One region of the Cupriavidus sp. NPDC089707 genome, then DNA from elsewhere that is predicted to be linked to it. Evidence: predicted binding sites of a transcription regulator. Region 1 holds the regulator's gene; each other region holds the start of a gene.

Region 1 (3,272 bases):
GATGTGGAAATTCGACCTTGCCGGCGACAACCCGGCGGCGTGGAGCGCCCGCATGGGCACCACGCAGGGCGCGCCGCTGTTCACCGCGCAAAGCGCCGCGGGCGTGGCCCAGCCGATCACCGCCGCGCCGACCGCGCTAGTCAATCCCAAGGATCCTAAGAAGGGGTTCCTGCTGACTTTTGGCACCGGCCGCTTCTATGATGCCGCCGATACCGCGGCCACCGGCTACAACTCGGTCTACGGCGTGTGGGACAACAATGCCGCAGCGGCAACGCGCAGCGACCTGCGCGCGCAGACGCTGACGCCTGGTTCGACGATCGTGGACGGGGTGTCACGTCCCGTCCTGACGCTCAGTAGCAATACGGTCGACTACACCACCCGGCGCGGCTGGTACATCGACCTGCTGACGCAGGGCGAACGCGTGGTGGTCAAGCCGAAGACAGACGCGGAACGGCTGGTCGTCACCACGCTGACGCCATCGACCGACGAGTGCGTCGGTGGCATCAGCTCCAACCTGCTCGATTTTGCCGCGCTGACCGGCGCCGCGCTGCCGTATCCGGTGCTCGACGTCAATGGTGACGGCAAGGTCGACGGCGGCGACAACATGAAGGTTAACGACAAGGTGCTGGTGGTATCGGGCATCGCGCAGCAGGGCAACTTCGGCTCGACCATCTTTACCGGGGGAGGCGGCAGCAGCGACCACCTCAAGGTCGCCAGCGCCACCACGGGCGATGTCATCAGCGTGGTCGAAAAGGGCAATATCGCCCGCAACCGGCTGTCGTGGAGGCAGATTTCACAATGAACGGGTTCCGTAGCCGCCGTGTCATGCCGAGCATGGGTGGCATGACGCTGATCGAGCTGATGGTCGCGGTATCGATCCTCGGCATCATCGCCGCCATCGCCATCCCCAACTACACCGAGCACGTGCGGCGCGGCTACCGCACCGATGCGCGCGGCATGATGACAGAGGCGGCGCAGCAGCTTGAGCGCTTCCGCTCGGTCAATGGGCGCTACGACCAGGACACCGCAGGTGCGGCGTTTGCCTTGCCGGCGGCGTTCCGCACCTCGCCGCGCGACAGCAACCGGGTTCGCTACAACATCTCGCTCGTGGCCAATTCGCTGACGGCGAACGGCTATGTGCTGCAGGCTGTGCCGGTGGATGCGACGGACGCTTGTGGTACCTACCTGCTGGACCAGGCTGGCACGCGGCTGAACGCGGTCGGGGCGACTCCCGCCGCGTACCGGCAGGACTGCTGGGAGCGTTGAACGGCGAGTTGAATGACGTGGAAGGGAAGGGCGCTCAGCGCTTGCTGTTGCCCGCGGTCACTTCGGCGAGCACATCGGAGAATTCGGAAACATCCTCGAAACTCCGATACACCGACGCAAAGCGGATGTACGCGATCTTGTCGAGCTTGCGCAGCTCGCGCATCACCAGCTCGCCGACCTGGCTGCTGGGGATTTCCTTCTCGCCCAGTGACAGCAGTCGTTCCTCGATGCGGGTAATGGCTTCATCGATGGCCTCGGCCGAGACCGGGCGCTTGCGCAGCGCCAGGCGCATCGAATCCTTCAGCTTGGCGCGCGCGTAGTCGACGCGCGAACCGTTTTTCTTGACGATGGCGGGAAAGAACAGCTCGATCCGCTCATAGGTGGTGAAGCGGCGGTCGCAGGACTCGCAGCGGCGGCGCCGGCGCACGGCATCGCCGTCTTCCGACATGCGCGTGTCGAGCACCTGGGTATTGGAATGACCGCAAAAGGGGCATTTCATGCCGGACCACCTTCAGTTGAATTCCGTCGCCTGTTCCGCGTGGGTGTTCTGCGCCAGGCGGCGGGTTGGCGAGGCCCGCAAGCCGGAACGCCTGCGTCATGTGACAGGGCGCGGCTTGCGGGGCTGCCGGCCACCCTCACGGGCGGCCTGGAAGCATCAGCCGTAGACCGGGAAACGCTTGGTCAGCGCAGCCACCTGCTCGCGCACGCTGGCGATGTTGGCGGCGTCGTGCGGGTTCTCCAGCACGTCGGCGATCAGGTTGCCGACGATGCGGGCTTCTTCTTCCTTGAAGCCGCGCGTGGTCATGGCCGGCGAGCCCAGGCGCACGCCCGAGGTCACGAACGGCTTTTCCGGATCGTTCGGGATGGCGTTCTTGTTGACGGTGATGTGCGCCTCGCCCAGGATGCGCTCGGCGTCCTTGCCGGTGATGTTCTTGGGGCGCAGGTCGACCAGCATCAGGTGGCTTTCGGTGCGGCCCGAGACGATGCGCAGGCCGCGCGCGATCAGGGTCTCAGCCAGCATGGCGGCGTTCTTCACCACTTGCTGCTGGTATTCCTTGAACTCGGGCGTCAGCGCTTCCTTGAACGCGACGGCCTTGCCGGCGATCACGTGCATCAGCGGGCCGCCCTGGATGCCGGGGAAGATCGCCGAGTTGATGGCCTTCTCATGCTCGGCCTTCATCAGGATCACGCCGCCGCGCGGGCCGCGCAGGCTCTTGTGCGTGGTGGTGGTGACGAAGTCGGCGTGCGGCACCGGGTTCGGGTAGACGCCCGCGGCGATCAGGCCGGCGTAGTGGGCCATGTCAACCATGAAGTAGGCACCGATCGACTTGGCGACGCGGCCGATGCGCTCGAAGTCGATGCGCAGCGCGAAGGCCGAAGCGCCGGCGATGATCAGCTTGGGCTTCTTCTCTTGCGCGAGCTTTTCCAGCGCGTCGTAGTCGATGTCTTCCTGCGCGTTCAGGCCGTAGCTGACCACGTTGAACCACTTGCCGCTCATGTTCAGCGCCATGCCGTGGGTCAGGTGGCCGCCTTCGGCCAGGCTCATGCCCATGATGGTGTCGCCCGGCTTGAGCACGGCGAAGTACACGCCCTGGTTGGCCTGCGAGCCCGAGTTGGGCTGCACGTTGGCAGCCTCGGCGCCGAACAGCTGCTTGACGCGGTCGATGGCCAGCTGCTCGACCATGTCGACAAACTCACAGCCACCGTAGTAGCGCTTGCCGGGATAGCCCTCGGCGTACTTGTTGGTCAGTTGCGAACCCTGCGCGGCCATCACGGCCGGCGAGGTGTAGTTTTCGGAGGCGATCAGCTCGATGTGGTCTTCCTGGCGCTGGTTTTCCTTCTGGATGGCGGCAAAGACCTCAGGGTCGATCTGGTCGATCGTGAAACGGCTGCGTTCGAACATGGCGAGACTCGTCTGAAAAAAGGGAATCCGATTCAAGCATCGGGAGCATCGGTTAGGGCGCGCGGGGAAGGCTAGCGGCGACCGGCGCTGGCGGCACATTGCA
Region 2 (3,272 bases), 430 kb from region 1:
TTGCCGTTGGTGCCCTTGATGTGCGAGCCGAGCGCGCGCACGTTGGTCCAGTCATTGCCCAGGCCGCCGGCGAACTTGGACAGCAGCGCGTTTTCCTTCAGGGCTTCATAGATGCCTTCCAGGTCGTCCGACACGGTGGTCAGGTAGCACGACGACAGCTGCGAGCGGCGGGTGCCGGAGTTGAACAGGGTCGGCGTCGACGACATGAAGTCGAACGACGACAGCAGCTGGTAGAACTCGATGGCGCGCGCTTCGCGGTCGGTTTCGTTGAGGGCCAGGCCCATGGCGACGCGCATGAAGAAGGCCTGCGGCATTTCGATGCGGGTTTCATCGATGTGCAGGAAGTAGCGGTCGTACAGGGTCTGCAGGCCCAGGTAATTGAACTGGAAGTCGCGGCTGGCGTCCAGCGCGGCGCCCAGGCGGGCCAGGTCGTACGTGGCCAGCTTTTCGTCCAGCAGCTCGGCGGCGATACCGCGCGCGATGAACTTCGGGAAGTACTCGGCGTAACGCGTGGTCATTTCGGCCTGCGTCACTTCGGCGCCCAGGATTTCCTTGCGGATGGTGTGCAGCAGGATACGGGCGGTGACCTGGCTGTAGTCCGGATCCTTTTCGATCAGGGTACGCGCGGCCAGGATGGCGGAGTCGTACACCTGCGTCATCGGCACGCCTTCGTACAGGTTCTTCAGCGTTTCCTTGAGGATCGGCTCGGCGCTGACGGCCTTGCCCAGGCCGGCGCAGGCGTTGTCGAGCAGGGCGTGCAGGGCGACGATGTCCAGCGGCTTGGTCACGCCGGCGTCGGTCACGTTGATGTTGATGCCGGCTTCCTGCACGCGGGCCACGGCCTCGGCGCTGGCGCTGGCGCGCTCGGCCTTGCGCTTTTCGCGGTAGAGCACGTAGGCGCGGGCCACTTCATGCTCGCCCGAGCGCATCAGGGACAGCTCAACCTGATCCTGCACGTCTTCAATATGGATAGCGCCACCGCTCGGGCGGCTGCGCACCAGTGCGCGCACCACGCTATCGGTCAGTTGCTCGACGATCTCGCGCACGCGCGCGGATGCAGCGCCCTGCCCGCCGTTCACGGCGAGGAAGGCCTTGGTCATGGCCACGGCAATCTTGGACGGCTCGAACGCCACCACGGCGCCGTTACGACGGATGATCTTGTGATCCGGGTAGTTCGTGGATGCGGCGCTGGAGGTCTGCTGTGCGTTCGGTGCCTGGTTGGCAACGCCGGCGGCGGCGCCACCCGTGGTGAGTTCGTTCTGGGCCGTTTGCATGTGAAGTCCTGTTTTTACCCTGGATTTAAGAGACAAAAGAGTCCCTGGCGAAATGCGGCGGAAAAGAAGGATCCGTTTCGGTGTGACCGCGCACGGACAAACTGCCTTTGCGTGAACATTTCGCCAGGGACTCTTTGTGATTCGCCAGCCTTGCAGAGGTTTCCGGACGGGTTGCGCTCACTGCGCAACCGCCACCTCACACTTGGGCCAGCCCCCGGTTTGACTACTAGATATAGTGGGTACTGCTGAAAACTGGGCTAAGTATAGTGAAACGAATCCGAATGACCAGTCTTGACAACCGCTATTTCGGGGTCGATTCAGGGTCGGGCCGGCGGGTGCGGCAGCGCCACATGCCCGGGAGCCTAGTACTCACAAGGGTTTCGGCGAAACCGTTCGCAACTGCACATTTCACAAAAATTTTTTTGATTGTTGCGAGCATGCGATAGCCCTTCACCTGCTTGGGGCATGTGCGCCGGAACGTGCGCACGACCGCAGGGAATGACGTTACGAACCCATCACTCGGAGGGGTGCCGATAGGGCAACATGCCTGGCGGCACGGCTGCACCGGCGGCAAAGCGGTCCCAGTCGAAGTGCGGGCCGGGGTCGGTCTTGCGGCCCGGGGCGATGTCGCTGTGGCCGGCGATTGCCCGCACCGGATAGGTCGCCATCAGGGCTGGCACCAGCGCGGCCACGGTGTTGTATTGGGCGGAGGTGAACGGCAGGTCGTCGCAGCCCTCGATCTCGATGCCGATCGAGAAGTCATTGCAGCGCGTGCGGCCAAAGAAGTCGGACTGGCCGGCATGCCAGGCCCGCTGCGTGCACGGCACGAACTGCACCAGCTCGCCTTGCCGCGTGACCAGGAAGTGCGCGGACACCTGGACCTGATGAATAGTGGCAAAGAACGGGTGCTTGTCCGGGTCGAGCCGGTTCTGGAAAAACGCCTCGATGTCGCCGCTGCCGAACTGGCCGGGCGGCAGGCTGATGTTGTGCAGCACCACCAGGTCCACCGGCATGCCGGGCGGGCGCTGGTCGAAATTGGGAGATGGCACGCGGCGGGCGGCGGGCACCCAGCCGTCGGCGTCGGGCAGGAAGGCGCGCGCGGGCGTGGGCCGTCTGGGCCGTCTGGGCTGGCTGGGCCTGGTCATGGCGTGCCCTCGCCCGCGCCGTCGCCGGCGTTCTCGGTAGCGCCGCGGTCGGCGGCGTCCATGGCTTCGCGGATGCCCAGTTGCTGGATGCGGTAGCGCAGTTGGCGCAGGTTCAGGCCCAGCAGTGGCGCGGCGGCGGTACGGTTGAAGTTGGTCTGCGCCAGCGCCTGCAGGATCAGTTCGCGCTCCACGGCCTCGAGCCGGGCTGGCAGGTCGATCGGGAAAACGATGCCGCGGCAGGCGCGCTCGGTGGCGTCGCCGGCGGGTTCCGGCTGGGCGCTGGACGGTGGGGCGGCCTGTGACGCGGCAGCGGGTTCGGGCACGGTTGCGGGCACAGGCGTCGCCGCGGGCGGCATCGGCGCCCACATGCCCGGCGCACCCCAGGGGGCGTACTGCGTCGCAGGCAGCGGTGGCGCCATCGCGGGCGCGGGCGCCATCAGCCCGGCGCCGGGGGCGCCGGCATCCAGCGGCCCGAGGTCGGCCACCTCGATCTGCTCGGTCTCGGCAAAGGCGTAGGCGCGCTCGAGCAGGTTCTCCAGTTCGCGGACGTTGCCCGGGAAGCGGTAGACGGCCAGTTGTTCCAGCGCGGCCGGGGCCAGGCGCTTGGGATGCGGGTCGCCATAGCGCACCGCCAGGTGGTCCAGGATGGCGCGCGCCAGCACCAGGATGTCTTCGCCACGCTCGCGCAGCGTGGGCATGCGCAGCGCCAGCACGTTGAGGCGGTAATACAAGTCCTGGCGGAACTGGCCGGCGGCGACCATCGCGGCCAGGTCCTTGTGGCTGGCACACATCACGCGCACGTCCACGGCATCCTCGCGGCTGGCGCCGATCTTGCGTACGCGGCGCTCCTGCA
Region 3 (3,272 bases), on a different contig from region 1:
TCGCACCGGGGACAGAACTCGTGGCGCCCGCTCAGGTAGCCGTGCTTCGGGCAGATCGAGAACGTGGGCGTGACGGTAAGGTATGGCATGCGGAAGCGCGACAGCGCGCGCCGGACCAGTGCCTTGCAAGCCTGTGCGCTGGACAGGGCCTCGTTCATGTACAGGTGCAGCACGGTGCCGCCGGTGTACTTGCCTTGCAGCGCCTCCTGCATCGACAGCGCGGTGAACGGATCGTCGGTATAGCCGGCTGGAAGCTGGCTGGAATTGGTGTAGTAGGGTTGCTCGGCCGTGCCAGCCTGCAGGATGTCGGGCCAGCGCTTGCGGTCTTCGCGTGCGAAGCGGTAGGTGGTGCCTTCGGCCGGCGTTGCCTCCAGGTTGTAAAGGTGACCAGTCGCTTCCTGGAACTCGCCGATGCGCGCACGCACACGGTCGAGCAGCCGCAATGCCATGGCATGCCCGCCTGGCGTCGTGATGTCATCGGCGTCGCCGGAGAAATTCCGGATCATCTCGTTGATGCCGTTGACGCCGAGCGTGCTGAAGTGGTTGCGCAACGTACCGAGGTAGCGGCGCGTATAGGGATAGAGCCCCGCGTCGATGTAGTGCTGCACCACGCGGCGCTTGTCCTCGAGCACGTCGCGGCCCAGCGCCAGCAGGCGGTCCAGTGCGGCCATCAGCCCGGCCTCGTCGCCCCCGTGCAGGTAGCCCAGGCGCGCGCAGTTGACCGTGACCACGCCGACCGACCCGGTCTGCTCGGCCGAGCCGAACAGGCCGTTGCCGCGCTTGAGCAGTTCGCGCAGGTCCAGTTGCAGGCGGCAGCACATGGAGCGGACCATGTGCGGCTCCAGGTCGGAATTGATGAAGTTCTGGAAGTAGGGCAGCCCGTAGCGCGCCGTCATCTCGAACAGCGGCTCGGCGTTGGCATGGTCCCAGTCGAAGTCCGGCGTGATGTTGTAGGTAGGGATGGGGAAGGTGAAGGCGCGCCCGCGCGCATCGCCCTGCATCATCACCTCGATGTAGGCGCGGTTGATCATGTCCATCTCCGGCTGGAGGTCGCCGTAGGTGAACGGCATTTCCTCGCCGGCGATATACGGCACCTGGCCGGCCAGGTCCTGCGGGCATGTCCAGTCGAAAGTGAGGTTGGTGAAGGGCGTCTGCGTGCCCCACCGGCTCGGCACATTGAGGTTGAACACCAGCTCCTGCATCGCCTGGCGCACCGCGCGGTAGTCCATGCGGTCGTGCCGCACGAACGGCGCCATGTAGGTATCGAAGCTGGAAAACGCCTGTGCACCGGCCCACTCGTTCTGCAGCGTGCCGAGAAAGTTGACGATCTGGCCGACGGCGGCCGACATATGCCTGGGCGGGTTGGCCTCGACCTTGCCCGGCACGCCGTTGAAGCCTTCCGCCAGCAACTGGCGCAGCGACCAGCCGGCGCAGTAGCCGGACAGCATGTCCAGGTCATGGATATGCAGGTCGCCGTCGCGATGCGCTTGCCCGGCTTCCGGGCTGAAGATATGCGACAGCCAGTAGTTGGCCGTGACTTTGCCGGCGACGTTGAGTATCAGTCCCCCCAGGCTGTAGCCCTGGTTGGCGTTGGCGCGCACGCGCCAGTCGCGCTGGGCCAGGTATTCCTCCATGGCGCTGGCCACGTCGACCTGGCCGCCGGGCTGTGCCGGCGGCAGCGTGCCGGTTTGCTGTGCGTCGCGCATGCTTACCCCTTTATGTAGTGTGTGATGCGAAGATTAGCACTACATATAGTAGTCAATGGCGGTGGAAGTCGAGTGTTCTGCGTCCGGGTTGATGGCTATCAACCGGCGTGACCGGCACTTGGCTGGCGGGTGGGCGCACTTGCGCGTGCGCAAAGCCATGCCGGCGGCCGGGGCATTCCGGCCGCGGCGCGGCGCCTATCTCCCCCTATTTCCCCCAAACGCAAACCGGCCCCGAAGGGCCGGCAGGCAGTTCACGCGCAAGGCGTGGAAAAAGGTCAGGCGGCTTGCTTCAACTCTGCCAGCGCACGCCGGCCTGCCACCAGTTGCTGGGCCACCTCGGCCACGCGCGCACCGAGGTGCTCGGCGGTGCGCAGGTCCGCCAGCGGCGGCACCACGTCGGCGCTTTCATCGGCGTTGGATTGCGCGGCGGCGCCCAGGAAGAAGCCATGGCGGTTCAGCGAGTCTTCGGTCGACTTGGAGTTGTTGTGGCCCGGAGGCAGGCCCAGGTTGACCCAGTGCATGCCGTGTTGTGCCGCAAAGATGGCGATCTGCTGCAGCGTTGCCAGCTTGTCGCCAGAACGCGAAGCGGCGTTGGTGAAGCCGGCCGCGACCTTGTTGGCCCACTTGCCGCCCTTGGCGAAGACATTGCGCGAGGTGGCGTCCATGAAGCCCTTGAACTGCGCCGAGGCGCTGCCCATGTAGGTCGGCGCGCCGAAGATGATGGCGTCGACCTGCTCCAGCGTGTCCCAATGCTGGTCGATGTCCTCCACCGGAATCAGCAGGCTCTCGGCGCCCGCCACGCTGCCGGCGCCGCGGGCGACGGCCTGGGCCTGCCTGGCGGTGTGCCCGTAGCCGCTGTGGTAGACGATGGCGACGCGGGTAGGTTGGGTATGCATAGTGTCGAGTCCCTTGATTTTAAAAAATCTGAATGGCCGTTTGCTGCGTTGCGCCGGGGCGGGTTTATTACCTGTATCGGCTTGTGTCGGTCGGTGAACAGAGTTTAGGCAGACCACTCCCCCTGCGAGAGGCCATTCCTGAAACAAGTTGTTGAAATTTCATGAATATCCGTTCGCGCGTCTCTCAGACGATCGTCCAAGCAGCGGTGGCCGGGTTTTCCCCGCAGCGGCTGCCATGGAAATGCGCTCCGGGACGCGATAAAGTTGCGGCACCTCCACCTGTGCCCTACGCCCCCCGACAATCATGAAACCAGGCGGCACGCAGCCTTCGCCGGCCATGCCTCAGCGCCGTCCCCGCCTCCATGTGCCGGCGCCCAAGGCATCGGCGTTGGCAGCCTTGTTGCTCACATGCGTCGCCGTGCGCGCCGCCGATCCGCCGGACAGCGCGGTGGCTGCCGCCACCGCCGAAACCCTCCCCGACATCGTGGTCACTGCCACTCGCAGCGAGCAGCGCCGCTTTGACGAGCCCGCCGCGGTAGATAGCGTGCAGGTCGATCCGCTGCGCAGCGCCACGCCGCTGGTCAATCTGTCCGAGGTGCTGGCGGGTGTGCCGGGTGTGGCCGTGCGAGACCGGCAGAACTATTCGCAGGACTTGCAGTTGGCGGTGCGC

What was found. The regulator NrdR, encoded in region 1, represses ribonucleotide reductase genes. The targets are predictions, from matches to a motif close to CACNANATNTNGTG.
Region 2: a site for NrdR is predicted at 1,499-1,512, ahead of ACIP1U_RS06260 (ribonucleoside-diphosphate reductase subunit alpha). Genes of this name have one in related genera too.
Region 3: a site for NrdR is predicted at 1,744-1,757, ahead of ACIP1U_RS31780 (ribonucleoside triphosphate reductase). Genes of this name have one in related genera too.

What each region holds. Positions count from the first base shown of each region.
Region 1 covers NZ_JBIVHB010000002.1:209,574-212,845, reverse strand. The annotation lists gene ACIP1U_RS04340 (pilus assembly protein) at 1-802, shown strand, start outside; gene ACIP1U_RS04335 (type IV pilin protein) at 799-1,266, shown strand; gene nrdR (transcriptional regulator NrdR) at 1,301-1,765, opposite strand; gene glyA (serine hydroxymethyltransferase) at 1,922-3,169, opposite strand.
Region 2 covers NZ_JBIVHB010000002.1:640,502-643,773, forward strand. The annotation lists gene ACIP1U_RS06260 (ribonucleoside-diphosphate reductase subunit alpha) at 1-1,274, opposite strand, end outside; gene ampD (1,6-anhydro-N-acetylmuramyl-L-alanine amidase AmpD) at 1,790-2,419, opposite strand; gene ACIP1U_RS06270 (sigma-54-dependent transcriptional regulator) at 2,416-3,272, opposite strand, start outside.
Region 3 covers NZ_JBIVHB010000041.1:2,540-5,811, forward strand. The annotation lists gene ACIP1U_RS31780 (ribonucleoside triphosphate reductase) at 1-1,706, opposite strand, end outside; gene ACIP1U_RS31785 (flavodoxin family protein) at 1,982-2,602, opposite strand; gene ACIP1U_RS31790 (TonB-dependent receptor family protein) at 2,907-3,272, shown strand, end outside.